Regions from separate parts of the Pseudarthrobacter sp. DSP2-3-2b1 genome, predicted to be linked through region 3. Evidence: riboswitches for the same ligand, from Rfam matches in the RefSeq annotation. Region 3 holds a riboswitch; each other region holds the start of a gene.

What was found. Region 3 has a riboswitch for thiamine pyrophosphate ahead of thiO (glycine oxidase ThiO). Riboswitches for the same ligand answer to the same signal wherever they lie in the genome.
Region 1: another riboswitch for thiamine pyrophosphate. It lies ahead of ACP7AX_RS08590 (bifunctional hydroxymethylpyrimidine kinase/phosphomethylpyrimidine kinase); the one in region 3 lies ahead of thiO (glycine oxidase ThiO).
Region 2: another riboswitch for thiamine pyrophosphate. It lies ahead of ACP7AX_RS16080 (ECF transporter S component); the one in region 3 lies ahead of thiO (glycine oxidase ThiO).

Annotation. Positions count from the first base shown of each region.
Region 1 covers NZ_JAFCTI010000005.1:174,730-184,633, forward strand. The annotation lists gene proB (glutamate 5-kinase) at 1-686, opposite strand, end outside; gene obgE (GTPase ObgE) at 676-2,265, opposite strand; gene rpmA (50S ribosomal protein L27) at 2,382-2,645, opposite strand; gene rplU (50S ribosomal protein L21) at 2,706-3,014, opposite strand; gene ACP7AX_RS08590 (bifunctional hydroxymethylpyrimidine kinase/phosphomethylpyrimidine kinase) at 3,287-4,753, opposite strand; TPP riboswitch at 4,864-4,961, opposite strand; gene ACP7AX_RS08595 (Rne/Rng family ribonuclease) at 5,103-8,546, opposite strand; gene ACP7AX_RS08600 (vitamin K epoxide reductase family protein) at 8,995-9,672, shown strand; gene ndk (nucleoside-diphosphate kinase) at 9,791-9,904, opposite strand, start outside.
Region 2 covers NZ_JAFCTI010000014.1:51,436-61,339, forward strand. The annotation lists gene ACP7AX_RS16040 (Na+/H+ antiporter subunit A) at 114-3,206, shown strand; gene ACP7AX_RS16045 (Na(+)/H(+) antiporter subunit C) at 3,203-3,793, shown strand; gene ACP7AX_RS16050 (Na+/H+ antiporter subunit D) at 3,790-5,397, shown strand; gene ACP7AX_RS16055 (Na+/H+ antiporter subunit E) at 5,394-5,939, shown strand; gene ACP7AX_RS16060 (monovalent cation/H+ antiporter complex subunit F) at 5,936-6,214, shown strand; gene mnhG (monovalent cation/H(+) antiporter subunit G) at 6,204-6,611, shown strand; gene ACP7AX_RS16070 (DUF4235 domain-containing protein) at 6,647-6,910, opposite strand; gene ACP7AX_RS16075 (heme-degrading domain-containing protein) at 6,947-7,489, opposite strand; TPP riboswitch at 7,547-7,688, shown strand; gene ACP7AX_RS16080 (ECF transporter S component) at 7,756-8,409, shown strand; gene ACP7AX_RS16085 (ABC transporter ATP-binding protein) at 8,409-9,904, shown strand, end outside.
Region 3 covers NZ_JAFCTI010000002.1:358,485-368,388, forward strand. The annotation lists gene ACP7AX_RS04190 (glutamyl-tRNA reductase) at 60-1,373, shown strand; gene moeB (molybdopterin-synthase adenylyltransferase MoeB) at 1,408-2,607, opposite strand; gene ACP7AX_RS04200 (TetR family transcriptional regulator) at 2,692-3,354, shown strand; gene ACP7AX_RS04205 (DUF3107 family protein) at 3,406-3,630, shown strand; gene ACP7AX_RS04210 (hypothetical protein) at 3,644-3,946, shown strand; gene ACP7AX_RS04215 (4a-hydroxytetrahydrobiopterin dehydratase) at 3,977-4,648, opposite strand; gene ACP7AX_RS04220 (thiazole synthase) at 4,708-5,529, opposite strand; gene thiS (sulfur carrier protein ThiS) at 5,534-5,770, opposite strand; gene thiO (glycine oxidase ThiO) at 5,767-7,029, opposite strand; TPP riboswitch at 7,024-7,144, opposite strand; gene thiE (thiamine phosphate synthase) at 7,172-7,918, shown strand; gene ACP7AX_RS04240 (RNB domain-containing ribonuclease) at 7,997-9,493, shown strand; gene ACP7AX_RS04245 (DEAD/DEAH box helicase) at 9,785-9,904, shown strand, end outside.

The sequences.
Region 1 (9,904 bases), on a different contig from region 3:
GTCCCCACACCGGCCTTGCCGGCCTTGCCGATTGACACACCGTCGAGATCGTGCGGGCCTTCAACGAGCGGGATCCGCTTGGCACCGTGCGACGGCGGGCCGTCGTACAGGGAGTCGACGTCGGAGAGCAGCACCAGCGCGTCGGCGCGGACCAGGTGGGCCACCAGGGCGGCGAGGCGGTCGTTATCCCCGAAGCGGATCTCGTGGGTTGCCACGGTGTCGTTTTCGTTGACCACCGGCACCACTCCAAGGTTCAGGAGACGGTCCAGGGCGCGGAAGGCGTTGGTGTGCTGGCTGCGGCGCATCAGGTCATCTGCGGTGAGCAGCACCTGGCTGACGGTCACGCCGTGGGCGCCGAAAGCCTGGGTGTAGCGGGCCATCAGCAGGCCCTGGCCCACACTGGCGGCGGCCTGCTGGGTGGCAAGGTCACGCGGCCGTTTGGCCAGGCCAAGGGGCGCGAGGCCAGCCGCAATGGCGCCGGAGGAAACCAGGATGATCTCCGTGCCGGAATTCCGCTTGGCTGCCAGCGCATCCGCCAATGCGGTCAGGGACTCCTCGGAGATGCCCCCCTTGATGCTGGTAAGCGACGACGAACCCACCTTGACCACAATCCTGCGGGCGCCGGAGAGCACACCCCGGTCCGCGGTCCGCTGGTGCGGCACCGCGGCAGTGGTGCTACTGGTCATCGTCTGCGCCCAGTCCACTCTCCTTGAGCGGCTTGGCGATGCGGCGGCTGCTGACTGACTCGGTCCAGATCCCGGCTTTCCGTTCGGACTCGAGCTCGGCGCGGGCGGCTGCCTTGGCATCCTTGCGCTCCTGCTGCTCGTCCCGCTTCTGGCCACGGGTGGGGCGGTCGCCGATGTCCGCAAAACGGACGTCGGTGCCACGCGGGGCGGCGAGCAGCTCGGCACCGGCCATCATGGTGGGCTCCCAGTCGAACACCACGCCGTCATCCTCGCCGATCACCACGGTGTCACCGGGCTTGGCACCCTGCTTGAACAGTTCGTTTTCCACGCCGAGCTTGGCCAGGCGGTCTGCGAGGTAGCCGATGGCTTCCTCGTTGGTGAAGTCCGTCTGCTTGACCCAGCGCACAGGCTTGTCACCGAGGACGCGGAACAGCGGCTCAAGGTTCTTTTCCTCGCGGCGGATCTTGAAGCCGGCCTCGTTCACGGCGCGCGGACGCAGCACGGGCGGCTGGACCTTCGGCGGTGCCGCGGCAAGGGTGTCACGGGCAGACTGGACGATTTCCGCCATGGCAAAGCCGAGCTGGCGCAGGCCCTCGTGGCTGGTGGCTGAGATTTCGAAGACCCGGTAGCCGCGGGATTCCAGTTCCGGGCGGACGAACTCGGCCATGTCCTTGCCGTCCGGGAGGTCCACCTTGTTCAGGGCTACCAGGCGCGGGCGGTGGTTCAGCGGGACAACTTCGCCGTCAGTGCCGGCGTAGCTCATGTCCACGGCGTACTTTTCCAGTTCGGCCTCGATGATGGCCAGATCGGAGAGCGGATCGCGGTCCGCTTCGAGCGTGCCGCAGTCCAGAACGTGCACCAGTGCGGCGCAGCGCTCCACGTGGCGCAGGAAGTGGTGGCCCAGGCCCTTGCCTTCGCTGGCGCCCTCGATCAGGCCCGGGACGTCAGCGATGGTGAAGCGGACATCGCCGGCCTGGACAACGCCAAGGTTGGGAATAAGCGTGGTGAAAGGGTAATCGGCGATCTTGGGCCGCGCGGCGGACATGGCCGCGATCAGGCTGGACTTGCCGGCAGACGGGAAGCCCACCAGGGCGATGTCCGCAATGGACTTCAGTTCCAGCACAACATCGCTGGACTCGCCCTCGATGCCGAGGAGCGCGAAGCCCGGGGCCCGGCGCTTCTGGGAGGACAGTGATGCGTTGCCCAGGCCGCCCTGGCCGCCGGCCGCCGCAACGTACTCGGCGCCTTCGCCCACGAGGTCAGCGAGGACGGTGCCGTCCTTGGATTTGACTACGGTGCCGTCCGGGACCGGGAGGATGAGGGTCTCGCCGCTCTTGCCGCCGCGCCAGTCACCCATGCCGGGGCCGCCGTTGGTGGCGTGGCGGTGCGGGGCGTGGTGGTAATCCAACAGGGTGGTGGTCTGGTGATCCACACGCAGGATGACGTCGCCGCCGTCGCCGCCGTTTCCGCCGTCGGGCCCGCCGAGAGGCTTGAACTTCTCGCGGTGGACGGAGACACAGCCGTGGCCGCCGGTACCGCCGGATACGTGCAGTACTACCCGGTCTACAAAGCTCGCCACGTGGATCTCCTCAGTGCTGTTTCCTGGACGCCCGAAGGCACCAAAACGATTGTAATGCGGTTAAAAGAACAGTGGAGCGGACCAACAGGTCCGCCCCACCACTTCAGAACTATTTGTTACTCTGCAGCTGCAGCAGCAACGATGTTGACTACGCGGCGACCACGGCGCGTGCCGAATTCGACAGCTCCCGGGGTCAGTGCGAACAGGGTGTCGTCGCCGCCACGGCCTACGCCTGCACCCGGGTGGAAGTGGGTGCCGCGCTGGCGGACGATGATCTCGCCTGCGGAAACTACCTGGCCGCCGAAGCGCTTGACGCCGAGGTACTGGGCGTTGGAGTCACGACCGTTGCGAGTGGAGCTCGCGCCTTTTTTATGTGCCATTTGAAATGCCTGCCTCTAAATTCTGGGGAATCTGCTGAAAACTTGAACAGTAACGAAAGGTTACTTGATACCAGTGATCTTGACCTTGGTCAGTTCCTGACGGTGACCCTGGCGCTTCTTGTAACCGGTCTTGTTCTTGAACTTCTGGATGACGATCTTCGGACCGCGAAGGTCATTGAGGATCTCAGCCGTGACAGTTACCTTGGCCAGGTCCGCAGCTGCGGCAGTGACCTTCTCACCGTCAACCAGGAGCAGGACGGGCAGCTCAATGGTGCTGCCAGCTCCACCGGCGACGCGGTTGAGGGTAACGAAGTCTCCAACGGAGACCTTCTCTTGCCGGCCGCCTGCGCGGACAATCGCGTACACCACTTGGGAACTCACTTCTCTCGACGTTTATTACTAGATTTGCGTGCGGAACCTGGGTCCATGTTTGGCTGGGCTCTCGCTGTGCCTCAACGCCGTGGGGTCGTAACCCAAGTGTTGGCGTAAGCACCGAAGATCTAGAATACGCTAATTTTGCCTTCGGCCGCAAATGAGGCTGGTTACGGCAGGTTGACTGTGATAGGACCCACAAGCAGGTACAGCACTGACAACCAGGAACCGTGCCCGACTATCCTACCGGCTGAAAGCGCCGCAGGCGTTCAGGCGTGCAGGCGCGGCGCGTCGAAGAACTCCACTTCGAAACGGCATGACTGGCCGAAGGCCGCCAACATGGCCACCCTCTCGTCCTCGGAGCCCCTGCGTCCGGCGTCGTCAGCCAGGGCAATGGCTTCCCGGGTGGCCTGAGCGAAGTCCTCGTCCGCGTAGGTCCGCAGCCATTCGGCATAAGGGTGCGAATCCGGGGAGCCTGCATCGACGAACTCCCGGTGCAGCGTCTGCCCCACTTCGGCGTACAGCCAGAAGCACGGGAGGACAGCAGCCACCAGTACGGCGTAGCTGCCGGAGGCCGAGGCCGCCAGCAAGTGGTCCACATACGCTTTCGTGACCGGCCCGAGGCCCGGCTCCACCGTGCGGGAACTGAGCCAGCTCCGGTGCAGCTCTGACTCGACCTCCAGGCACTGCTGCGCGGAGCGGGCCCAGAACAGTTGACCAGCCTCAGTGGGCGCCAGCGCGCTGGCGCGGGCCAGCACCCGCGAGTAGCCGTTGAGGTAGATGGCGTCCTGAGCGAGGTAGTAGCTGAACTGCGCCTCGCTCAGGGAGCCGGCCGTGAGGTCCCGGATAACCTCCAGCCCGTAGATCGCTTCCAGTTCCGGAGCCGCCTCCAGCCGCAGCAGTTCAGCGAATTCGCCCTCCGCCAAGCCATGCTTCGCGTGGTGGAAGTGGTGGATCGGGCCGTTTCCCTCCCCCACCTCCAGCTGGCCGGAGGCCTGGAGCGCGCCGGCCAGCCAGGGCTTCACCTGCCGCAGCGAGGCTTCCCAGTCGCCCAGCCGGGCCTGCACGGCAGCCATCGCCGATGACAGCGAGCATCCGGTCCCGTGGCTGTTCGGCGTGACAACGCGCTCCCCCGCACACTCCACCACCTCCTGCGAAAGCAGTCCCCCGGCGTTGACCAGGGCATCAGGGCAGGTATCGCCGTCGAGGTGGCCTCCCTTCACAAGGATGGTGGCCCCGGTGGCGGCAGAAAGCCGGCGTCCTTGCTGCAGTGCCTCTTCCCAGTTTTGCGCCTGCGGCTCGCCGAGCAGGAGTGCAAGTTCCACCAGGTTTGGCGTGATCAGGTCAGCGAGCCTGAGCAGGTCCCTGAGGGCACCCTCGGCGGCTTCCTTCAGGAGCCTGTCCCCGCTTGTGGCCACCATCACCGGGTCCAGGACGACGACGGCGGGGCGGACTTTTTCCAGCCACCCGCGGACCACGGCTATCACCTCAGCGTCACCCAGCATGCCGATTTTGACGGCGTCGATGGTGATGTCGTCGCTGATGGCCTCGAGCTGCTGGGCCAGGAAGGATGCTGGGGGGACGTGGACGGCCCGGACGCCCAGGGTGTTCTGGGCGGTCAGGGCGGTGATGGCGGCCATCCCGTAGCCACCGAAGGCCGCGATGCTTTTCAGGTCGGCCTGGATGCCGGCGCCGCCTGAGGGATCAGAGCCCGCGATGGACAGAACGCGGGGTATTTCGCACCGCACGTGGCCGTCAGTGGAGCGGCTTTGTAAGGTCTGGCCCGGGGTAGTTTCGGAAGAAGGAGCTGCAGTGGAGGTACTGGCAGCCGGGGGCAGGATAAGAGTAGAAGCCAAGGAGACATCCCTTCGCCGGTGCTAACCGGACAGGTTCAACGGGTCTGGATCTCAGCCGGCACTCTGCGCGGCACCCCGTGTCAGTGGTTCAGCCTAGCCTCTTGTGCGGGTTCCGGCCTTCCGTGACGTTTTGGGGCCAGCGTCCACACCCTGAAGGCGGGTGGTTAAAGCGCAATGCCCGTCCGCGCCTGTCTAGAACAGGCGCGGCCGGGCATCGCGGCTTGGTTGGTCAGAGCTCTGAAGCCGGAACCCCTACACCGAGGATGATGGGGGCCTCCGCAGCCGGTTTGTCAGCGGCAGGAACCTTGGCGGGTTCCGGTGCCTTGGCGGCGTGGGAGTGCCCGGCGGAAGCCGCAGGCGCGGCCTCGTGATGCTCCACTGACGTGGCATTGGCTGCGCCCTGGGCACGGCTGGCACTTCGGTTACGCCGCGGCCGGCGGGTACGTGTCTGGTCCGCGGTGTGATCCGAGTAGTCCTTCTCCTCCGCGGCTGGCTGCTGGCGGGCCGGCTGGACTGCAGCCTGGGCCTTTTCGGCCGGTACGGCCGTCCCGGCAGCCGGAGCTTCAGCTGCCTGGGCTTCAGGCCCGGCAACCGGTGCACCCAGATGCGCGAAGGCCTCGGCAAGCCGGTCCAGGGTCAGGGCAGGCGACTGCGGGTGATCCGCGTGGTGCTCCACGAACGGCAGCACAACCTGCTCTCCACCGAACGTCAGCACTGCACCGGGACGGCTGCTGGGGTCGGTTCCGGTGCGTTCCGCAGGTGCTGCGGCTGACGCTTGGGAAGGTGCCGGCGTTGGTGCTTTCGCCGGTGCCGCCGCAGCAGCCTGGCCAGCAGCGCCAAGTGCCTGCGCCACCTCCTCTTCATGCACGTGTGCAGCGTGTGCAGCAGCGGCAATGTTTGCCAGTGCAGCCCTGGTGGCCTCAGCCTTGGCGTGGCGCTCGGCGTCACTGGGGTCAGGGTGGACCGTGTGGATCTGCACCGGGGCTGCCGGCGCGACTTCGAGGGGCTGGCCCCCGCGGCCACGGCGGCGCTTGCGGTCCGTGCGGCCACCGGGCTGGTTGTCTCCGCGCGCCGGATCCATGCGCTGGTCAGGGCGCTGATCGGTGCGCGGCGCTTCGGTCCGGTGGCTGTCGGCACGCTGCACGTGGTGCTCAGCGGCAACAGTATTTGCCCGGCGGTGTTCCACGGGGTCGTCATGGGTGACGATTCCGCGGCCGGCGCAGGTTTCGCACTGTTCCCCGAAGACCTCAAGGAGCCCGGTGCCCATCCGCTTGCGCGTCATCTGGACCAGGCCCAGTGATGTCACTTCGGCGACCTGGTGCTTGGTGCGGTCGCGGCCCAGGCACTCCACCATGCGGCGCAGGACGAGGTCGCGGTTGGACTCGAGCACCATGTCGATGAAGTCGATGACAATGATGCCGCCGATATCGCGGAGCCGGAGCTGCCGGACCACTTCTTCGGCTGCTTCGAGGTTGTTCTTGGTGACGGTTTCCTCGAGGTTGCCGCCACTGCCGGTGAACTTACCGGTGTTGACGTCCACCACGGTCATGGCTTCGGTACGGTCGATCACCAGGGAGCCCCCGGACGGCAGGAAGACCTTGCGTTCGAGCGCCTTGTGTATCTGCTCGTCGATCCGCCAGGCAGCGAAGATGTCCTGGTCCTTGGTCCACTTTTCCAGCCGGCCCACCAGGTCCGGGGCAACGTAAGTGACGTAGGCCTCGATGGTGTCCCAGGCTTCTTCACCGGAGACGATCAGCTTGGAGAAGTCCTCGTTGAAGACGTCTCGGACCACCTTGATGGTGAGGTCCGGTTCGCCGTAGAGGAGTTCGGGGGCAAGGATCTTCGTTGAGGTGGACTGGCTTTCGATGCCCTCCCACTGGGCGCGCAGCCGGTTGATGTCATGCGTGAGCTCCTCTTCCGAGGCGCCTTCGGCAGCGGTGCGGACAATCACGCCGGCATGCTCCGGGAGGCGGTCCTTGAGGATGCGCTTGAGGCGGTTGCGTTCGACGTCGGGGAGCTTGCGTGATATGCCGGTCATGGAGCCGCCGGGAACGTACACGAGGTAGCGGCCGGGCAGGGAGATCTGGCTGGTCAGGCGGGCGCCCTTGTGGCCTACGGGGTCCTTGGTGACCTGAACCAGGACCGTATCGCCTGACTTGAGCGCGTTTTCGATCCGGCGCTGCTTGCCTTCGAGGTTGACTGCTTCCCAGTTCACTTCGCCGGCGTAGAGGACGGCGTTGCGGCCGCGTCCGATGTCAACGAACGCGGCTTCCATGGAAGGCAGCACGTTCTGCACCTTGCCGAGGTAGACGTTGCCGATCAGGGAGTCCTGCTGGGTCTTGGAGACAAAGTGCTCGGCCAGGACGCCGTCTTCGAGGACCGCGATCTGGATTCTGTCGTCGCGCTGGCGGACGATCATCTGCCGGTCAACGGATTCACGGCGGGCCAGGAACTCGGCCTCGGTGATCACCGTGCGGCGGCGGCCGGTATCGCGGGATTCGCGGCGGCGCTGCTTCTTGGCTTCGAGCCTGGTGGAGCCCTTGACGGATGTCACGCGGTTATTGACCGGCGCTTCGGTGGCGGCGCGCGGTGCGCGGACGCGTGTCACCGTATTGGGCGGATCGTCGCCTTCTCCACCGGTCAGCTCCAGGTCCTGATCACCACGGCGGCGGCGGCGGCGACGGCGGGACGTCACGCCTTCTTCGGCCTGGCCTGCTGATTCTTCGTCGTCTTCAGCGGCGCCGTCCTGGCCGCCTTCGGCAGCTTCGGCGTCGTTATCAGTATCGTCGGTGCGGCTGCGGCCACGGCGGCCACGGCTGCGGCGCCTGCGGCGGCCGTTGGCGTCGTCCGCTTCGCCGTCTTCGGCGTCGTCCTCTTCAGGTTCAACGGCCGCTGGAACGGCGGCCGGCACCGGGCGGGCCACCGTGCTCAGGTCAGGCGCCTGGAAAAGCACCGACGTGGACGAGCCTGGTTCAAGGAAAAGTGAACCAAAGGGACTGGCCACCTCGGCGCGGGCGGACTCTGCCGCCGGGGCAGCGGTCTCCTGCCGAGCTGTTTCCTGCTGCTCCTGAGCCTGCGTTGCAGGGGCTTCAGGAACTTCCGGTGACTCACCTCCGGGTACTACTGCGGCCACAGCCACAGCGGCTCCAGGAGCAGCGGCAGTCTCAGGGGCAGTCACGGCTTCAGGAGCAGCGGCTGCGGCAGTTTCCGGTGCAGCAGTCGCAGGGGCTGAGGTCTTGCGGGTGGCTACGCGGCGGCGACGGACAGGTTTCGTGTCCACGGCAGTCTCTTCGCTCTGTACCGCGGCGGAAGCCTCCACGGCAGCAGGCTCTACAGCAGCGGGTGTTTCCGTGGCCTCGGCAGCGAAGGCGGGAAGCGGTTCTGCCTCGGCTGCCTTGCGTGTGCGTGTCCGGCGGACGGGCGCCTTGGCGGCCGGTGCAGCGGCGGCGTCGTCGCCGGTCAGAGTCAGTGCCTCAGGCGTGCCGGGCGCTGCTGCCTCTGCCGCGGTTGCGGCACCGGAGTCGATTGCGGCACCGGCGTCGATTGCGGTGTCCGTGGCGGCTGCAGCCTTGGGTGCCGCTTTGCGGCGGGTCCGGGTGGCCTTCTTCGGCGCTTCAACGGCCTCAGCCACTGCTGCTTCGTCATTAACGGCTGGTACTTGTTCGTTTTCCATATGTGGCAACACTCCTGCCCCTGACGTACCGCCACATCCGGCACCCAGTGGGGCACATATTGTCAAAACCCGCAGGCGTTGACAGAAGTCAAGTGGATACTCTCAGGTTCGCACCGGCAGTGGGGTGCGGCAGCCCGTGGGAGCCGTTGGCTGTGTCCTGAAACCCGTTGTTCTACGTGCCACAACCAGGTGCCGACCAATGGGACGCGGGACGCCGGATCAGAGGATCCAAAGCCTGCCCTGCTCGTCATTGGCGGTCTTGGGAACAAGCCACCGGACCGGAGTCCGAATGTGGGTCGGCCTCCAGCCACGTTCATTCTCTCACACCCGGACTGAAAGACGGCGGAAGCCCGGACGCGGATCGAACGGCCTTCCGGCTGAATGCTGTCCCCAGCCCACGGCGTTACAATCAGGCAAGGAGCACCCGACGCAAAGGACGCCACGAACCATGCCCAGCATCTCCCCCGCCACAGGCACCGGCAGCCCCGCAGCCGAACGCATGGCAGGCCCGGATCCTGTGACTTCAGCAGCCGTTCCGCCCATGACCCGCAACCGGCCCCTGGGCTGGCTGATGGTCATCACCAGCCTGATCGGCTGGCTGGCGTCCGGGACGCTGGTCCTGGAAAAGCTTGAGGTCCTCAAGGATCCCAACCACACCACCGTGTGCGATGTGAATCCGTGGATCTCCTGCGGCCAGGTCATGCAGACATGGCAAAGTTCGGTGTTCGGCTTCCCCAACATGTTCATCGGCATTGTGGCCTTCGCCGTCACCCTCGCCGTCGGCATGGCCCTGCTGTCCGCGGCCACCTTCGCCCGCTGGTACTGGCTCGGGCTCCAGGTTGGCGTTACGCTGGGCTTCGCGTTTGTGGTGTGGCTGTGGTCCCAGGCCCTCTACGAGATCCACATCCTGTGCCCGTTCTGCATGATCGTCTGGGCCGCGATGATTCCACTGTTTGTCTGGGTGACCATCCGGAACGTCACCCATGGTGTCATCCCGGCCCCGGCCGGCGCGGCGCGCCTGCTCGGCGACTCTGGCTGGATCATCACCGCGTTGCTGTACGTGGCAGTGATCGCCACGATCTTCTTCGCCTTCATTCAGGTATTCGCGGGTACGTCCGGTTTCTAGCAGACGCACAAAAGAGCCCCCGTTTCCGAAGAAGCGGGGGCTCTTTTTTGTGTGCAGGGCGGGGTCATATAACGCCCGATAAACAGCCCGGCATGGGTTTTCAGTGACCCCGCGTTGGCTAGGCCTGGAACCAGATCTTGATCTCGCGCTCAGCGGAGTCCACCGAATCCGATCCGTGGACCAGGTTCTGCTGGACCTTCAGGCCCCAGTCGCGGCCGAAGTCGCCGCGGAT
Region 2 (9,904 bases), on a different contig from region 3:
GGCCGGGGGAAATTGTCGGTGGGCGCTTGCTAAACTGTGGCCACCGAATCCAACGAATTGACCGCCTGCCCCAACTTTTGACAATCGAATTCCTGACGAACGCGGAGATACCAGTGATCACAGTCCTTGCCGTGCATTTTGCGGTGGCTGCTGTGGCGCCGTTTTTGTTCAGGGCGTGGGGCCGCAACGCTTTCTACGCGCTGGCCGCTGTCCCTGCGGCGTCTTTCCTCTGGCTGTTGCTCCAGCACGGCGCCGTGTATTCCGGGTCAGGTGCAACCGCTGAGGTTTTCCCGTGGATTCCGGGGCTCAAGCTTGAGCTTGCCTTCCGGATGGACGCCCTGGCCTGGGTCATGTCCCTGCTGGTGCTGGGTATCGGTTCGTTGGTGCTGGTTTACTGCGCCCGGTATTTCAAGAAGAAGGACGAAAACCTCGGTGGCTTCGGCGCCCAGCTGCTCGCCTTCGCGGGGGTCATGTTCGGCCTTGTTGTGGCGGACGACCTCCTCCTGCTGTTCATCTTCTGGGAACTCACCACCATCCTGTCCTACCTGCTGATCGGGTTCGCGCGGACCAGGCTGGCCGCGCGCCGCTCGGCCCTCCAGGCGCTGATGGTGACCACTGCGGGCGGGCTCGCTATGCTCGTGGGCCTGGTCATGCTGGGTTTCAGCGCCGGCACATACCGCATCTCGGCCATCCTGGCGCAGGCTCCCACCCTGGTCACTGGACCTTCCGCGGGCATGGTGGCGGCCGCCGTCGTCCTTATCCTGGTGGGTGCCATCAGCAAATCCGCTCTGATTCCCCTGCACTTCTGGCTCCCCGGGGCCATGGCCGCGCCCACACCGGTGAGCGCGTACCTCCACGCAGCAGCAATGGTGAAGGCCGGGATCTACCTCGTGGCGCGGCTGGCGCCGGGCTTCTCAGAGACCGCCTACTGGCAGCCGATCGTGCTGGGACTGGGGCTGGCCACCATGCTGGTGGGCGGCTACCGGGCACTCCGCCAGACGGATATCAAGCTCATCCTCGCGTACGGCACCGTTAGCCAGCTCGGTTTCCTGACCATGGTGGTGGGGCTCGGCACGCCGGACGCCGCGCTGGCCGGACTTGCCATGCTCTTGGCCCATGGGCTCTTCAAAGCCACCCTGTTCCTGGTGGTGGGCATCATCGACCACCAGTCCGGGACGCGGGATGTCCGCAAACTGTCCGGCGTCTTCCGCTCGTCCAGGGCACTGGGCATCGTGGCAGGAATCGGCGCCGCGTCCATGGCCGGCGTGCCGCTGCTCGCGGGTTTCGTGGCCAAGGAATCGGTGCTTGAGGCCTTTGTCCACCATGCGGAGAGCGGCCCGTGGGGCGTAGCAGTGCTCGCTGGCATAGTCCTGGGCTCCATCCTGACGTTCGCCTACAGCGCCCGGTTCATGTGGGGAGCTTTCGCGGCGAAGCCCGGAGTGGAGCCCACGCCGTTCAAGGCGGTACGTCCTTCATTCCTGGCGGCTCCTGCCCTCCTCAGCCTGCTCACCATCGTCTATGGACTGTGGCCGGCACCAGTGGATTCCTGGATCCAGCCCTACGCCGCACTGTTCGCCTCCACCGCGCCCGACGCCGGGACAGCGGCCGAGCAGGCAGGCCACCTCGCGCTGTGGCACGGGTTTAACCCGGCACTGGGGCTGACGGCCCTCACCTTCGCACTCGGCCTGGCGATGTACTTCGGCCGGACGGCGGTGGGCCGGGCACAGGACCTCGTGCCGGGCTGGGTTGATGCTGACAGGGCCTACCAGCTCACCATCGGGGCGCTGGATGACACTGCGGTGTGGATCACCGGGCGGACCCAGCGCGGTTCACTGTACTTCTACTTGGCCGTCATCCTCTCCATGGCGTTTGCGCTTCCGCTGACGGTCATGCTGCTGGCGGGCAAGCCGCTGCCGGAGAACCTGTATTTCATCGACCCGTACTCGCCGCTGCAGGCGGTGGTGGGGGCCGGAATCGTGATCGGTGCCCTGGCCGCTGTCAAGGCAAACAAGCGGTTCTTGGCCGTGCTGATGGTGTCCGTGACGGGCTACGGCATTGCACTGATGTTCGCCCTCCAGGGAGCCCCGGACCTCGCCCTCACCCAGATGCTGGTGGAAACCATCATTCTGGTCGCCTTTGTCCTTGGCATGCGCAGCCTTCCGGCCGAGCTCAGGGACCGGACCGGCGGAAGGTACCGCGTGGTCCGTGTGGTGATCGGCCTGGCATTCGGGGTCACCATGGTCTTCGCGGCCATTTTTGCCATGGGAGCACGGGTGGCCGTGCCTGTTTCACTGGAGTTTCCGCGCCTCGCCTACGAGGGCGGCGGCGGGCTGAACATCGTCAACGTGACCCTGGTGGACATCAGGGCATGGGACACCTTTGGTGAAATCTCGGTCCTGGCGCTGGCCGCCACCGGCGTTGCCAGCCTGATCTTTGTCCGGGGGCGGGGTGACCGGATCAAGATGTCTACCACGGTGGCCGAGGGCAGCGTGGGCCGCCGGGTCGGAGTGGATCCAGGATCCCGGGAGGCTGCAGCGCTGGCCATCAGCCGCAGGTTCGCGGCGTCCGCGCGGGATGCCTGGATTGTGGCGGGACGGACCCTGGCACCCGAACGCCGTTCCATCATCTTTGAGGTGGTGACCCGGCTGATCTTCCACTCCCTGATCATTTTCTCCCTCTACCTCCTGCTGGCCGGGCACAACCTGCCGGGCGGGGGATTCGCGGGCGGCCTGACAGCAGGGCTTGCTTTGGCCATCCGCTATCTGGCAGGGGGCCGCTTTGAACTGCGCGAGGCAACTCCTGTGGGAGCGGGAACCCTGCTGGGGATCGGGCTCGCCACGGCGGCCGCGTCGGGCGTGGTGCCGCTGCTGTTGGGCGGCCAGGTGTTCCAGAGCGCCATCATCGAGCTGTGGCTGCCGGTGTTCGGCGACATCAAGTTCGTCACGTCCACCATCTTCGATATCGGCGTGTACACCGTGGTGATCGGCCTGGTGCTGGACGTCCTGCGGACCCTCGGCGCCGAAATTGACGAGCACTTCGAAGAGGACGCCGCCTCGCCCGAAGGAGAACCGCCCGAAGGAGAACCGTCCGACGACGGACTGCAGGCTGACGCAGAGCCAGCTGCGCAGGGTTCTGACCGGCAAGCGGCGGACGGGCCCGGGACCGTGGACGCCGCCGCCGAAACCACTGCGAAGGGCCAAGGATGAGTGTCAACCTGACCCTGCTGATCGTCATGGGGGCGCTTTACGCGTGCGGCATCTACCTGATCCTGGAACGAAGCCTTACCCGCGTACTGCTGGGGCTGATGCTCCTGGCCAACGCCACCAACCTGCTGATCCTTGCCACCGGCGGCTACGCCGGGCTGGCCCCGCTCTATGACAAGGACACAGCCGCGCAGGACTACGCGGACCCCCTTCCGCAGGCCCTGATCCTCACCTCGATCGTGATCTCCTTCGCTGTGACGGCCTTTATGCTCGGCATCATCTACCGGACCTGGGTACTCGCCCGCCAGGATGAGATCGAATACGACCTCGAAGACCTCCGGGTCGCCGAGACCCCCAGTTTTGATGCCGAGGACGACGCCGAGATTCCGGCCGAGACCTCCGAGTTTCCCTTGACGATGCTGGGCGGCGACGGAAGCTCCCTCTCCGACCATGCCGCGCCCGGAGACGCCCCTGAAGCAGGCGCGACCGTCAAAGCCGGCGCCCGAAAGATACCTGCTGCGGATGCCGCTGCCGAAGAGCAGCCTGGATCACGCAACGTCACCCCTGGCCCTGAAGGAGGTGTGAAGTGAACATCGCAAGCTTTGCCCCGCTCGCCGTCGTGCTTCCCATCCTCGGCGCGGCTTTGGCTTTCCTGCTGATCCGGCATTCCCGTGCCCAGCGCGCCGTGAGTATCGGCGTGTTGTCCCTGACGCTCCTGCTTGAATGCGTGCTGCTGGCTTCTGTCTGGAACGGCGGAACGGCCGCAGTGGAGATCGGCAGCTGGGTGGCACCGTGGGGCATCGTTCTGGTGGTGGACCAGTTTTCCTCCCTCATGCTGGTGGTGTCCTCCGCCGTTAGCCTGGCGGTGCTGGTTTACGCCACCGGGCAGGGCATGGCCGACGGCGACCAGGACGCGCCGGTATCGATCTTCCACCCGACTTTCCTGATCCTGGTGGCAGGAGTCTCCAACGCGTTCCTCTCAGGGGACCTTTTCAACCTGTACGTCGGGTTCGAGATCCTGCTGACGGCAAGCTATGTCCTGATGACGCTGGGCGGGACCGGACCGCGCATCCGCGCCGGCGTCACTTACGTTGTGGTGTCCGTCGTGTCCTCGGTGCTGTTCCTGATCTCCATCGCCATGGTCTACGGCGCTACCGGGACCGTGAATATGGCTGATCTCGCCATCAAGCTCGCGGACCTGGACGAGGGAACCCGGACCCTGCTGCACGTTATGCTCCTGGTGGCGTTCGGCATCAAGGCCGCTGTGTTCCCGCTGTCTTTCTGGCTGCCTGACTCCTACCCCACCGCGCCTGCCCCGGTCACGGCCGTGTTCGCGGGCCTGCTGACCAAGGTTGGCGTGTACGCGATGGTGCGCACCGAAACCCTGCTGTTTCCGGGCGACAGCCTGAACACACCCTTGATGGTGGCGGCGCTGCTGACCATGGTGGTGGGCATCCTGGGTGCCCTGGCCCAAAGCGACATCAAACGTCTGCTCTCGTTCACCCTGGTCAGCCACATCGGCTACATGGTCTTCGGCTTGGCGATGTCCTCCGTGGCCGGGCTGGGCGCCGCCGTGTTCTACGTGGCCCACCACATCACCATCCAGACCAGCCTGTTCCTGGTCACGGGGCTCATTGAACGCCGCGGCGGCAGTTCCTCCGTGGACCGGCTGGCCGGCCTGGCCAAGTTGTCCCCGGTGCTGGCCATCCTGTTCTTTGTGCCCGCCATGAACCTGGCGGGCATCCCGCCGTTCTCCGGGTTCCTGGGCAAGGTGGGGCTGATCCAGGCCGGCATCGAACTGGGCACCCCGCTGGCCTATGCCCTGGTGATCGGCGGTGTGGTGACCAGCCTCCTGACACTCCTGGCGGTGGCCAGGGTCTGGAACCGTGCGTTCTGGCGCAAGCCCACGGACGCCGAGTACCCGGACCCCGTCCTGCTGGCCGCGCCCGAGGATTCGGATACGGGAAGCAGGGCAGGCCGCACGAACGTTACGCTGTTGCCGCGGACCATGCTGGGCCCGACGCTGGGACTGGTGCTGCTGGGCGTGTCACTCACCGTTTTTGCGGGCCCGCTGTTCAACCTCGCGGACAGGGCGGCGCAGGACATGCTGGACCGGACCTCCTACATCCAGGCGGTGCTGGGCGAGGACGCGCCCGTTCCGGACCTGGCGCTGAAGGCCGGAGGCGGAAAATGAGCCGACGCCGGATTTCCCTGCGGCAGGAGCTTCCCCTGCTCGTATGGTTGGTCCTTGTCTGGGGCGCGCTGTGGCAGGACTTCAGCCCGGGAAACCTGCTCTTCGGTGCGCTGCTGGCAGTGCTGGTGGCGCGGATGTTCTACCTGCCTCCCGTGGAACTGAGCGGCCGCTTCAATATCCTCCACGCCGTGCCGTTCGCGTTGCAGTTCCTGGGCAAAGTGGTGGCTGCGAGCCTCGAAGTGATGTACCTGGCCGCTGTACGCGGACCGCAGGTGATCAGCGCGGTCGTGGCCGTCCAGCTACGCAGCCACCAGGACCTCGTGGTCACCGCCACAGGGCACGTGATTTCGCTGATCCCCGGTTCCCTGGTGGTGGAAGTGGACCGTTCCACCTCCACCCTGTACCTCCACGCGCTGAACATCAGCACTCCTGAAGGCGTGGAGAAACTGCGCCAGCAAGTCCGCGCCATCGAGGCAGGCCTGATCCGGATCATGGGCACCGCGGAAGAACTCGAAACCGTCCGGCAGGAGGCCGCAGCATGATGCAGACCGTCCTGACTGTCACCGCAGTCATTCTCTCCCTGGCAGCAGTGGGCGCCATTCTCAGGATTGCCCGCGGACCCTCGCTGCTGGACCGTGTGCTGGCCTCGGACGTCCTGCTCGCCATCCTGGGTGCCGCCCTGTGCATCGACATGGCCGTCAACCGGCACCTGAACAACCTGATGCTGCTGGTGGCGCTTTCAATCGTCGGCTTCATCGGCTCGGTTACTGTGGCGCGCTTCGTGGCCGGCCGGCAGGAGCAGCCCAATGAATCCTGACGCCAGCCTGATGGACAACATCATCGACACCGTCTCCGCCGTGTTCATGGTGGTGGGTGCACTGATGTCGCTGGCCGCAGCCGTGGGCCTGCTCCGCTTTCCGGATCTGCTGAGCCGCATGCACGCAGCCACCAAACCGCAGGTACTGGGCCTGTTCCTGCTGCTGGCGGCCATCGGCCTGCAGATGCGCACCGTGTGGGTGTGGCCGGTGCTCCTGGTGGCGTGGATCTTCCAGCTGCTCACGGTACCGGTCTCCGCGCACATGGTGGGCCGCGCCGGCTACCGCACCAAGCACCTCCACCGTGAGCTGCTCAGCTCCGATGAGCTGGAAGCCGTGGTTCAGAAGGCAGCGAAGTCGGCCCGGGACGAAGCGTCCGACGCCAGCCGTCCGGACTGATTGCCGGACGGCCGGATTGCCGTCGGTGTTATTTGCTAGACGATGTCCTGGGACTTGGCGAAGCGGGTGATGGCGCGCTGGGTGCCACGGTTGGCAAGCACCTGGATGATGGTGCTGACCGAGGCCGAGATGAGCGCGAAGGTCAGGGCGGACCGCAGGGTGGTGGGGGTGTCCTCGTGCTTACCTGTGGGCGGCTTACGGCCCGTGGACTTCTCCCACACGGCGTTGACTACCTTGGTGCCGAGGAATCCGGCGCCGAGGCTGACACCGGTGCCAAGCAGCTTGATGAAAAGGTTCATTCTTGTGACTCCTAGCGGGCGGAAAAGGGACTGACCTTAGCCTAACCGCATCGACGCCAGGATCTCCCGCAGAGCTTCCACCACAAGGTCGTGGTCCGCCTGCTGCGGCAGGCCCGAAACCGTCACCGTGGCCACGGCCCCCACGCCGGCGACGTAAATAGGGAACGAACCGCCGTGAGCCGCATAAACCGATTCGTCGTACCAGCCCTGGTCCTCGATCCGGCCACCATCCAGGCGGCCCCGCAGGCCCACCAGCAGTGAGGGAACTTCATAGCGCGCCGCCGTGCGCTGTTTGGCCCGCACCCAGTGCTCGTTGTCCGGCGTGGCGCCGTCCAGCACCACATGGAACAGGACCTGGTCTGCCTTGGTGATATCGATCGCGATGGGCATGTTCCGGCCCTTGCCCAGCTCCACCAGCAGGAGACCCAGGTTCAGGGAGTCATCCTTGGTGAAGCGGGGGAACTGAAGCTCGGCTATCTCGCCTTCGATCCGCGCTATCAGTGCTTCCAGGGCGGCGCGGGGCTGGTCTTCGCCGGAGTCGGGATCGAATGCTGTAACGGAGGACGGGTCGGAGGTCATGGCCCACAATCTACCCCTCCGGCGGTGTAAACTGGACCACGCCCAACAGGGCAGATTTATTTACGACAGGGGAGCGCCGCCGTCGGACATCACTGGCATAGCCAGGGAACCGTAGGTGGGCGCTGAGAGTGCGGACAGCCGCAGACCCTCGAACCTGATCCGGTTAGTACCGGCGCAAGGGAGTCGAGTTCTCGAAGTGTCCGGCGACGGCGGCAACGCCGCGTGCCGGGATGCACTTTCCCCTCCTGTTCCTCAGGAGGACCAACATGAGCACTGCAGCATTGAACAAAAAGACCAGCAATACCTGGCGCGTCGTAGACATTGTGGTGGCCGCGCTTATCGCGATCGCCGGCGGCGTCATTTTCTGGGCATGGTCGCAGGGCGCGGGCATCGTTTCCGCGCCGATGAACGCCGTTTACCCCCCGCTCACCGGCCTGCTGGCCGGCGGCTGGATGATCCCCGCGGTGCTGGGCATGCTCATCATCCGCAAGCCGGGCGCAGCACTTTTCTGCGAAACCGTAGCGGCCACCGGCGAGCTCATCATGGGCTCCCAGTACGGCGCCACGGTGCTGATCTCCGGAGTCCTCCAGGGCCTGGGCGCCGAGCTGGTGTTCTTCCTGCTGGTGTACGGCAGGTTCAGGTTCGCGCCGTTCCTGCACCAGAAGTACAACCTGATCGTCGCGCTGCTGGCCGGCGCCGGGGCCGGACTGTTCTGCGGCCTGAACGACTCCTTCCTCCCGTGGGGCTGGAACATCGCCTATGAACCCGGTGACAAGCTGGCCTACATCGTGTTCTGCACCATCTCCGGCGCTGTGATTGCCGGTGCGCTGTCCTGGATCGCCACCCGTGGCCTGGCCCGGACCGGCGTGCTTAGCTCCTTTGCGTCACGAAAGGCAGCTTCGGAGCCTGTCTTCAGCTGATGGCCGCTTCCGACGCCGGCACCGCGGCACTGGTGCGCCCCGCCGCGGTGACCGCGCGCGGCTGGGGCTGGCGCCACTCCGGCCGGTCAGCCCCCGCCGTCCAGGGGCTCGATCTCGATATTGCTCCGGGCGATCGGGTGCTCCTGCTGGGCCCTTCCGGCGCAGGCAAATCCACTCTGCTGCACGCCCTCGCCGGGGTGCTGGGGGATGAAGGGGACGACGCCGACGAGACCGGTTCGCTGCTGATCGACGGCGGAGTTCCCCGCGGGCAGCGCGGCCGCTCCGGGCTGATGCAGCAGGACCCGGAAACCCAAGTGGTTCTCTCTCGAGTCGGTGACGACGTCGCTTTCGGCGCCGAAAACCTGGCGGTTCCCCGGGACGAGATCTGGCGGCGCGTGCAGGAAGCGCTCGACGACGTCGGGCTCCGGAGTGCCGCCGGCGGTGTTGGTGCCGCACGGCAGGGTGCCGCACAGCATGGCGCCGCGGCGCTTGGAACCGCACGGCAGGGTGCCGCGGGGCTCCCGCTGGACCACCCGACGTCGGCCCTGTCCGGCGGGCAGAAGCAGCGCCTGGCGCTCGCGGGCATTTTGGCGATGCGGCCCGGGCTGATCCTGCTCGACGAACCGACGGCCAACCTTGATCCCGCAGGGGTGCTCGAAGTCCGTGACGCGGTGGGCCGCTGCCTGGACAAGACCGGCGCAACGCTGGTGGTGGTGGAACACCGGGTGTCCGTGTGGAAGGACCTGGTGGACCGGATTGTGGTGCTGCAGCCCGGCTCGGCCAACGGTTCGGCGGTCCTGCTGGACGGCCCGCCGGACCAGGTGCTCGCCGAGGCGCGGGAGATGCTGATCGGGGCCGGTGTCTGGGTGCCGGGATACCTCCCGCCCACCCGGACCCGCACCTCCGCCGGCTCCGGGAACCTGCTGCTCGCCGCCGAAAACCTGGCAGTCTCACGCGAGCGTCCGCGCCGCCGGGGCTTCAGGACCATCCCGCCGGTGCCGGTACAGGAGGGCGTGACCGCACAGGTACGGGCAGGCCAAGCACTGACGGTGACGGGGCCCAACGGCGCCGGAAAATCCACTTTCGCCCTGACCCTCGCCGGCCTGCTCGCACCGGTCCGCGGCAAGGTTTCCGCCGCCGTCGATCTCAGCCAGGGAGCCGGGATCGACCCCTTCAAGTGGAAGGCAAACCAACTGATTTCCCGCATCGGAACGGTCTTCCAGGAGCCCGAACACCAGTTCGTCACCGGCAATGTGCTGGATGAGCTGATGTTCGGCCCGCGGCATCTGGGTCACGGGGAGGAACGGGTGGATGACCTGCTGGAAAGGCTTCGCCTGACGCATCTGGTGGAAGCCAACCCGTATACGCTCTCCGGCGGCGAAAAGCGGCGGCTTTCTGTGGCTACGGTCCTGGCAGCCCACCCCAAGGTGCTGGTCCTTGACGAGCCGACCTTCGGCCAGGATGCCAACACCTGGGCGGAACTTGCGTCTTTCCT
Region 3 (9,904 bases):
CCAGGCCCACCTCCCCTGGTTGTTCTACCGGGCCACGAAAAAGCTATGATTGACCTGCTGTGGTTCTTTTCTCATTGGTGGCTACACACGCCGACATCGATCTTGAGACCGTTGCTCAGTTGAGCAACGGTGCTTCAGAGATCGCCACATCCGCTCTCTCCGGATCGCCGGCAGTGACGGGTGCGGTAGTCCTTGCCACCTGCAACCGCTATGAAATCTACGGCGAAGCGCCGCATCCGGACGATGTCGAGGCAGCCCGCGCGGCCCTCGTCTCCCAGATCAGCGGCCTCAGCGGCCTGAATGAGCAGTTGGTCTCGCGTTCCTTCAGCACCCGGACCGGTTCCGAAGTCACCCAGCACCTGTTCGCTGTGAGTGCCGGACTGGATTCCGCCGTCGTGGGTGAGCGTGAAATCGCTGGGCAGGTCCGGCGGGCCCTCATCACCGCCCAGCATGAAGGCACCGCCAGCTCGGGCCTGGTCCGCCTCTTCCAGGCCGCATCCAAAACGGCCAAGGACGTCGGCGCGCAGACAGCCCTCGGTTCCCGCGGCCTGTCCATCGTTTCCGTCGCCCTGGATCTGGCCACCGATTTGTCCGAATTCCCTGACTGGTCCACCAAAAAAGTCGTGGTGTTCGGCACCGGCGCCTATGCCGGCGCCACCATGGCGCTGCTGCGTGAGCGTGGCTGCACCGATATCTCCGTATTCTCCTCCTCCGGGCGCGCCGAAGGCTTCGTCGCAACACGCGGTGGGACTGCCCTGGATTCGGACTCGCTCCGGCCTGCCGTCGCGGCCGCGGACGTCATGATCGGCTGCAGCGGTTCGGACACCCGCGTTGAGGCAGCAGAGCTGGCCGAGATCCGCGCCCTGTCCCCGCAGCCACTCATCGCCATCGACCTCGCCCTCACCCACGATTTTGACCCCGAAGTGGGAGAGCTCGACGGCGTTGAGCTGCTCACGCTGGAATCCGTGCGTCTGGCGGCACCCCAGGAACAGGCCGAATCGCTGGCCCAGGCCAGCGGCATTGTTTCCGGTGCAGCCCAGGCCTTCGAGCAGGAGCGCGAGGTCCGCTCGGTGGATTCGGCCATCGTGGCTCTCCGCCGGCACACCATGAATGTCCTGGACGCCGAGATGGAGAAGGTCCGTGCGCGCCACGGCTGCACAGCGGCCGCCGAGGAAGTGGAATTCGCCCTCCGCCGGATGGTCAGGCAGCTGCTGCACGTACCCACGGTGCGGGCGCGCGAGCTTGCCGCCAACGGCCAGCAGGACGACTACGTTTCAGCCCTCGAAACCCTCTACGGAATCACCGTGGAGCAGCCGGCTGCCCCCGCCCCGGCGGAATGCCCTGTGGACCACCGGGGCCTCGAAACCGCCTGACCGCCCCGGCAACGCGCGTTCCTGAATTGCGCTGCTAGTAGACGGGCTTTTGCGGCTCAACGTCGCGCACCCAGGCCAGGATGCCGCCGTCGAGATGGCTGACCCGCTGGTAACCGGCCTTCCGTGCCGCCGCCAGCACGGCCGCCGAGCGGGTCCCTGCCTTGCAGTGGAACACAATGTCCTTGTCCTGCGGCAGTTCGGTCCAGGCTTCTCCGGCCAGAATGCGGCCCTGCGGGATCAGCACGGCACCGTCGATGCTGACAATGTCGTGTTCACCCGTTTCGCGGACGTCCACCAGTTCGAAGTCCTTCAGGCCCGCCTTGCGCGATGCCAGCATGGTGGCCAGCTGGGTGGCCGTGACGGTGTGCTCGGTATCGGTGTCAGCGGCCGGTGCGATGCCGCAGAACGCGTCATAGTCCGTCAGTTCGGTGATGGGTTCCGCAGCAGGGTCCTTGGACACACGGATCTCACGCCAGCTGCCGCCGAGGGCGTCGAACAGAGCCACACGTCCCAAAAGGGAACGCCCGACGCCGGTGATCAGCTTGACTGCCTCCGTCACCATGAGGGACCCCACGGCCGCGCAGAGCATGCCGAACACGCCGCCTTCACCGCAGGAGGGCACGGAGCCGGCCGGCGGCGCCTCGGGATACAGGTCGCGGTAGGTGGGCCCGTGCTTTTCCCAGAACACACTGACCTGGCCATCGAAGCGGAAGATGGAACCCCACACGTAGGGTTTGCCCAGGATCGCAGCGGCATCGTTGACCAGGTACCGGGTGGCGAAGTTGTCAGCGCCGTCCAGGATGAGATCATAGTCCGCGAACAGCTCCAGGGCGTTGGTGGCGTCAAGCCTCAGGTCGTGGAGCCGGACCTCCACCAGCGGGTTCAATGCAGCGATGGCCTCCCGGGCTGATTCGACTTTGGGCCGGCCTACATCGGCAACACCGTGGATCACCTGGCGCTGCAGGTTGCTGAGGTCCACGGAATCGTCGTCGACTATTCCCAGCGTCCCTACTCCGGCGGCGGCAAGGTACAGCAGCGCCGGCGAGCCGAGTCCCCCGGCACCGATGACCAGGACCTTGGCGTTCTTCAGCCGCCGCTGCCCCACCGCACCGATTTCGGGAATAATAAGGTGCCGCGAATAGCGTTCCACCTCGGCCGGAGTCAGTTCACCGGCGGGCTCCACCAGCGGTTCGAGAGAAACAGGGGAGACATTTGCGGTCAATGTTGAAGCCATACTTCAATGTATGCCCCGAGATACCGCCCGGTCATATTACCGCACAGTAAAGTGGAGATAACTGCAAGGGAAAGTAGGACAACTGTGGTCCATGAAGCACGGGCTGACCGGGCGTCCGGCGGCGAACCTGCCGTACCTCCGCGAACAGGACAACGATCGGCCCGGCTTCCCCGGGATGAGCGGCGGGCGCAGCTGCTCGCCGCGGCCCAGGAGGTCTTTGTGGCCAATGGCTACCACGGCGCCGCGATGGACGAGATCGCCGAGACCGCCCATGTCAGCAAACCTGTGCTCTACCAGCATTTCCCGTCCAAACGGGAGCTGTACATTGCCCTGCTGGACAGCCATCTCGCTTCCCTGACGGACCTGATGCTTGGCGCCCTGAGCTCCACCGTGGACAATAAAGAGCGCGTCCAGGCTGTGATGCGGGCGTACTACCGTTTTATTGCCAGTGACGACCAGGCGCACCGGCTCGTCTTTGAATCGGACCTCATCAACGATCCCGATGTCAGCTCCAGGCTGGAAACGTTCAATAAGACTTTCGCGGATGCCGTGGCACGAGTGATCGCCGAAGACACCAAGCTGCCGCACCTCGAAGCACAGCTGCTGGGCCGCGGACTGGCAGGAATGGCCCAGGTCAGCGCACGCTACTGGCTGGAAACGGACGGGAATCTGGACCTCGATGTGGCCAGCGACCTCATTTACCGTTTAGCTTGGCGCGGAATCTCGCGCTTTCCCAAAGAGTCCTAGACTACAAATAAGAGACACCTAATAAATTTTGATTGGCTGGGAGGCCCCGCATTGGAAATTAAGATCGGCGTACAGAATATTGGCCGCGAAATCGTCCTGGAATCCAACCAGGACGCCGACGCCGTTGCCAAAGTTGTGGAAGCAGCCATTACCAAGGGCAGCGAGCTTCGCCTGACGGATGAGAAGGGACGGGTCATCATCGTTCCCGGCAATGCCCTGGGCTACGTGGAAATCGGTGCCGAAGAAGCCCGCCGCGTCGGTTTCGGCCAGTTCTAACCGCAGGCATCCATTGCTTTCGCTCACCATTGTTGTCCTCGCGACAGCGGCTGCCGGTTTTATCGTCTGGGCAAATGACAAACGCCATACCCGGTACGGCATGGGGCTGCCCGCAGGGGTTGCCGTTGCCGTGGGCGCGCTCAGCTGGATCATTTTCATGGCAGCAGGCTTGGGCTACAAACCGGGGCTGACCTGGATCCCGTGGGTCCTGCCGATGGTTCTCGGCACGGCGGCGGCCATCGGAACCGTCATCTACCTCGGACGGGCCCGCACCCGGCAGGACACCAAGAGGCTGACACAGGCCCTCAGGCTGTAGCGGGACCTTTCGAGGGACGCCGCGTGCCGTTCAGGACGGGCGCCCGGGCTGGGCGCCTGCCTCGGTGCACACACAGAGCCGGTTTCCCTGCGCATCCGTGACCACCACCCAGTCGGGTGCGTGGTCACGGTTCATTAAGGCCCCGGTGGCAGCCGTCTTCTCCAGCACCGGCCCGGATTCGGCCTGGCTCCAGTGCACATCCAGATGGAACCTGCTGCTGTTGGGGGTCCGGGTTTCCTGGAACCAGATGTTGGGCCCACGGCCATAAGGGTCCACCAGATCCCCGCCCGCGGTCTTCCTATATCCCAACGCGACACGCCACACTTCGGCGATCTCCGCGGGGTCAGCTGTATCGATGCCCACTTCCACCGTCCGGAACAGCCCGGGCTGGGCCTCAGCGCCCACTGCGGCAGCCGCGGCACTGGCTGCCTCGGCAGCAGCTACGTCGCGCTCCGTGACCTCACCTCCGGCGTCGTGGGAGGTATAGCGGATGAACACGCGGTTGTAGCGCCAGTCCAGGTCAGGGTGATGGTTCTGTTCTTCCGCGGAACGTCCGACGGCGGCAATCAGCTCGAGTGCCACGGCCGACGTCGGCGCCTTGTAGACGGTGACCAGGCCACCCAACCGATACCGCCAGTCCGGGAGTGTTGCCAGGGCTGCGTCGATTTGCTCACGGGTGAGTACGTCTTCCTTGCCGGCCACAGCGGTCTCCTTTGCTCACACTCCAGAGCCCGGCCCGGCGGACGGCAGCAGGCACCTGCCTAGAGGAACTCTGCCCGGCCTTCCATGGCCGATGACGCCAGGGCGTGCTCACGGCGCGGTATCCTGCCGGCCGCTTTCGCCAGCCTACCGGCGATAACGGCGTGCTTGAAGGCTTCGCCCATCAGGGCCGGGTTCTGGGCGCGCGTCACTGCCGTGGCCAGCAGAACCGCATCACAGCCCAGTTCCATGGCGAGCGCCGCGTCCGACGCCGTCCCGATACCGGCGTCCAGCACCACCGGCACCGACGCCCGCGACACGATCAGTTCGATGTTGTGCGGGTTCAGGATGCCCAGGCCGGTGCCGATGGGCGCGCCGAGCGGCATCACGGCGGTGGCCCCCAGGTTCTCCAGCCGAAGCGCGAGGACCGGGTCATCGTTGGTGTAGGCGAAAACCTTGAAACCCCGGTTCACCAGCTGTTCCGTAGCGTCCACCAGCTCCACGGCGTCCGGCAACAGGGTCTGTTCGTCGGCGATGACTTCCAGCTTGATCCAGTCGGTCTCAAGCGCTTCGCGGGCCAGTTCAGCCGTCATGACCGCATCGCGCGCAGTGAAACAGCCTGCCGTGTTGGGCAGGACCCGGATCCCATGGTCCACCAGGAGCTGGAACAGGGATCCCGATTCGGATGGCGAGTAGCGCCGCATGGCCACCGTGGTCAGTTCGGTACCGGACGCGAGCAGGGCCGCGCCCAGACCGTCCAGGCTGGGGGCGCCGCCGGTGCCCATGATCAGGCGGGAACCGAGCCCCACCCCGTCGATGATCAGGGGGTCGTTGGACACTGGGTGGTCTTTTCCGCTTGTCGGGATGATGCCGGTTTCTGTCATGGTGTCAGCCTCCCTGGACTGCCGTGACGAGTTCGACGTCGTCACCCTCGGCGAGCGCTGTCACGAACCACTGGCTGCGGGGCACAACTTCGGCATTACGGGCCACTGCCACGCCGAGTTTCCCGCCGTCGGCCGCCTGGCCGCTGGCTGCGAGGGTACGGCCGGTGACCTGGCTGACCAGGGCAGTAATGGAAGCGTCGCTGGCCACGGTATGGCGCAAGCCGTTGAGGATGATGTTCATACTGATTCCTTTTGCGGGTGGGTGCGGGAAAATCTTGTGGGGTTCATGGCTTCCCAACGCCGGTCCTCCTGGCCATCCATCAGGTCCGCGCAAATTGCTGCGGCCGCCGGTGCCAGGAGCACACCGTGGCGGAAGAACCCGGTGGCGATGATCAGCCCGTGGATGCCGGGGACCCTGCCAAGGAGCGGTGCGTTGTCCGGGGTGGCGGGGCGCGCCCTTGCGGTACTTTCGAGGAGTTCCAGCTCCGAGACTGCGGGCACCAGGACCTGGGCGTCCCGCAGCAGTTGGTAGACGCCGCCGGCGGAGACTGCCGCATGGCTTTTGGCACCAGCTCCGGCAGCGCCCTCCCCCGCTGACAGCCCGTCCTCACGCTGGGTGGCGCCGATCACCACCGTGCCGTCCTGCCGCGGAACCAGATAAACGGGCACACCGTGGACCAGCCCACGGACAGTGGATGTGACCAGCGGGCGGAGGTGCCGGGGCACGGCCAGGCGCAGGATGTCCCCGTAGACAGGCCGGAGGGGAAGGTGCAGTCCTTCCGGCAGGCCCTCAAGGGAGGCTGCGTGCAACCCGTTGGCCACGATGGTCTCCCGGGCAAGGATGGTCCCACCGCGTGCCAGTTTCACGCCGGCGACGTGCCCGTCCGCCCAGAGAAGCGAAGCTGCCCGGTCCTCCACGGCGAATCCGCCGGTGGCCCCGTCAACCATGGATCCCGCACCGGGTTCGTGGGCAGACAAGAGCTCCCGCAAGGACGCCACCAGTTTCCGCGGATCAACCTGATGGTCCGCAGCAATCTCCAGGGCGCAGGAGATGGCCGGACTGAGAAGGCTTTCCCTGGCCCTGGCCTCGCGGACGGTGAGCGGTTCCACCTGGAGGCCATTGGCCTGCTGGACCGAACGCAGGTCCATCAGCGCCCGGCGGTCCCCAGCATCCGCGCCGACGGCGAGGGTCGGCGTCGTCAGGTAGCCGGGATCCGGGGCTCCCGCCCGGGCAAGGTCCGCAGCAAAAGCAGGCCACCGGCCGGAGGCCTCGAGCATCAGCTCCAGGAGGTCCTCTTCCTGGTAATGGAGTTCGCTGACCGGTGCGAGCATCCCGGCAGCCGCCCAGCTGGCGCCCTGGCCGGGGGCGTCGTCGATCAGGGCCACAGAACGGCCCGAACGCCTCGCTTCCCAGGCGATGCAATGGCCCACCACTCCGCCGCCGATCACCGCCACATCCGCGTGGATGTCCGCATGGATTGTCTGCTCAGCGTGAAGCATCAAGGGGTTCCTTCCCTACGCCGGTACTAGCCGGATCAGGTCAAGCGGTCGGCTCTGATGCCCTCTCAGCCCGGCAGCTTTATGACGGCTGCTACGGGCTCCCGCAGTACCCGCCCAGTTTAGGGGAATTAGGCTGGCTTCCATGAACGTGACTTCCGCACCCTCTTCCAGCACATCCGCCACCGGCTCCGCACCGGATCCCGCCAGCGGACTCCCCGTCAGTGCCAGGCTCTACCTCTGCACCGATTCGCGCCGGGACCGCGGGGACTTTGGCGAGTTCGTGGAGGCGGCGTTTGCCGGCGGTGTAGACATCATTCAGCTCCGCGACAAGACGATCGAGGCGGCCGAGGAACTGGAGCTGCTGGCGGTACTCCGGGCCGCCGCCGAGCGCCACGGGCGGCTGTGGGCAGTCAATGACCGAGCGGACATTGCCCTGCTGTCCGGCGCGCCGGTCTTCCATATCGGGCAGCAGGATCTCCCGGTGGCATCCGCCCGCTCGCTGCTTGGCACAAACGCCCTGATCGGGCTTTCCACGCACACCACGGAACAGGTGGAGGGCGCCCTGCGGCTCTCGTCCGCCCTGTCCACGCCCGACGGCGGACTGGACTACTTCTGTGTCGGTCCGGTGTGGGCCACACCCACCAAGCCCGGGCGTGCAGCCGTTGGCCTAGACCTGGTGCAGTACGCCGCGCAGGCTGTCCGCGATGCCGGCGCTACGCAGGCCACCGTCCCCTGGTTCGCGATCGGTGGAATCGACCTGGACAACGTCGAACAGGTGGTGGCCGCCGGGGCACGCAGGATTGTGGTGGTGCGTGCCATCACTGAGGCCTCCGATCCTGCGGCCGCGGCCGCAGCGCTCCTGGCCGCCCTTGACGCGGGGGCCGCCTGATACCGAGCCGCGTGAAAACCAGCCACGCGGCGGGCCCAGGCGTGCACGATCAGCGGAAATCGGGCTAGTCTGACTTTTGTGCCACATCATCGTTTAGCTCCCTACGTCCGCGAACACACCAACGCCCTGGAAGCGGCGCTGAGTGCACTCCGGACTGAGCTGGAGCTGCCCGGGCCCTACCCGGAAGAGGCGGTCCGCGACGCCGAGGCCGCCGTCGCCTCGCACGAACTGCCCGAAGCGGACCTGACGCACGTGGAGTTCCTGACCGTGGATCCGGCGTCGTCCACTGACCTTGACCAGGCCCTGTTCATTGAGCGCGGCGGCGCCGGGTACCGCGTCCTTTATGCAATCGCCGACGTCCCCTCGTTCGTCCGCCCCGGCGGCGGGCTGGACGCCGAGACCCGCCGGCGGGGCCAGACGTTCTACGCGCCCGACGGCCGCATCCCGCTGCACCCGGAGGTCATCAGCGAAGGGGCGGGAAGCCTCCTGGCCGGCCAGCTCTGCTCCGCGTTCGTCTGGGAGTTTGACCTGGACGATGCCGCCCAGGTCTCTTCCGTGGCGGTCCGCCGGGCCAGGATGTCCAGCCGGGCCAAGCTGTCCTATAAGGGTGTCCAGGCCGAACTGGACGCCGGGTCAGAGAACCCGGTGCTGCAGCTCCTGAAGGAAGTGGGGCTCAAGCGCGTCGAGCTGGAGCGCCAGCGCGGCGGGGCGAGCCTGAACATGCCGGAACAGGAAATCGTCCAGCTGCCCGACGGCGGCTACCGGATTGCCGCGGCGCCCCAACTGCCGGTGGAGGACTGGAATGCGCAGATTTCCCTGATGACCGGGATGGCGGCCGCCAAGCTGATGCTTGACGGGAAGGTGGGCATCCTGCGCACCATGCCGGCCCCGGACGAGAGGTCGCTGCGCCATTTCCGGATCCAGACCGAAGCCCTGGGCAAGCCCTGGGACGGAAAAATCAGCTACGGCGAATACCTCCGCAGCCTCAATCCGACCGACCCCCGGCAGCTGGCCATCCTGCACTCCGCCGGAATGCTGTTCCGTGGCGCCAGCTACACCGCCTTTGACGGGACTGTCCCCGACGACGCAATCCAGTCCGCCATCGGCGCCGCCTATGCCCACACCACGGCACCGCTGCGCAGGCTGATCGACCGCTTTGTCCTCGTGATCTGCGAGGCCCTGAGCAACGGCCGGCCAGTACCGGACTGGGCGCGGGAGGCACTTCCGTCCCTGCCGGAAATCATGGCAGGGTCCGATCAACTGGCGGCCCGGATGGAACGGATGGCGCTGGACACCGTGGAGGCCGCGCTGCTGGTCAACCACATCGGCCAGGATTTCGATGCGATTGTGATTTCAGGTTCCAAACCGCAGAAGGACAACGGCAACGGCAAAAACGGGAATGGCAAAAACGGCAACGGAAAGAACGGGAACGGCCCGTCAGGAGTCATCCAGATCGCCGAACCCGCCGTCACGGCCCGGTGTGCGGGCGATCTGGAGTCCGGCACCAAGGTCAGGGTCCGCCTGATCTCTTCGGACATCGCCACCCGTGAGGTCCATTTCGAACTGCTGCCCTAGCCCTTTACACCCGGTTTGACGTGGCCAAAGCCGGTAATTGGGGTCCTTGCGGCTAGACTGAAGAAGTAGATATGGATGCCCGGTCGTTGATTTCCTTGATTTTGAATTCAACAAGCCCGCCCCTACGCGATCTTGAGATGTACCCGTTGGTCACCAGTGCCAGCATTTAGATAGCCCGCGATCGGCTTCCACTGGATTTGCTTGCGCGCTTCGAGCGTGCTCCGGAACGGCCTCCCGGCCGGCCCGTTGAGCAGGCAGCGCCAATGCCCAAATGAATAAGGAAACTCCCCTGTGAGTGAATTGCATACCCACCAACTGCTGACTGACGACGCCGGCATCGAGACGATCGAACCCGAAGAGACCATCATCTCGGACGAGAAGCCGCACGAGATCGAGGAGAAATCCTTCGCG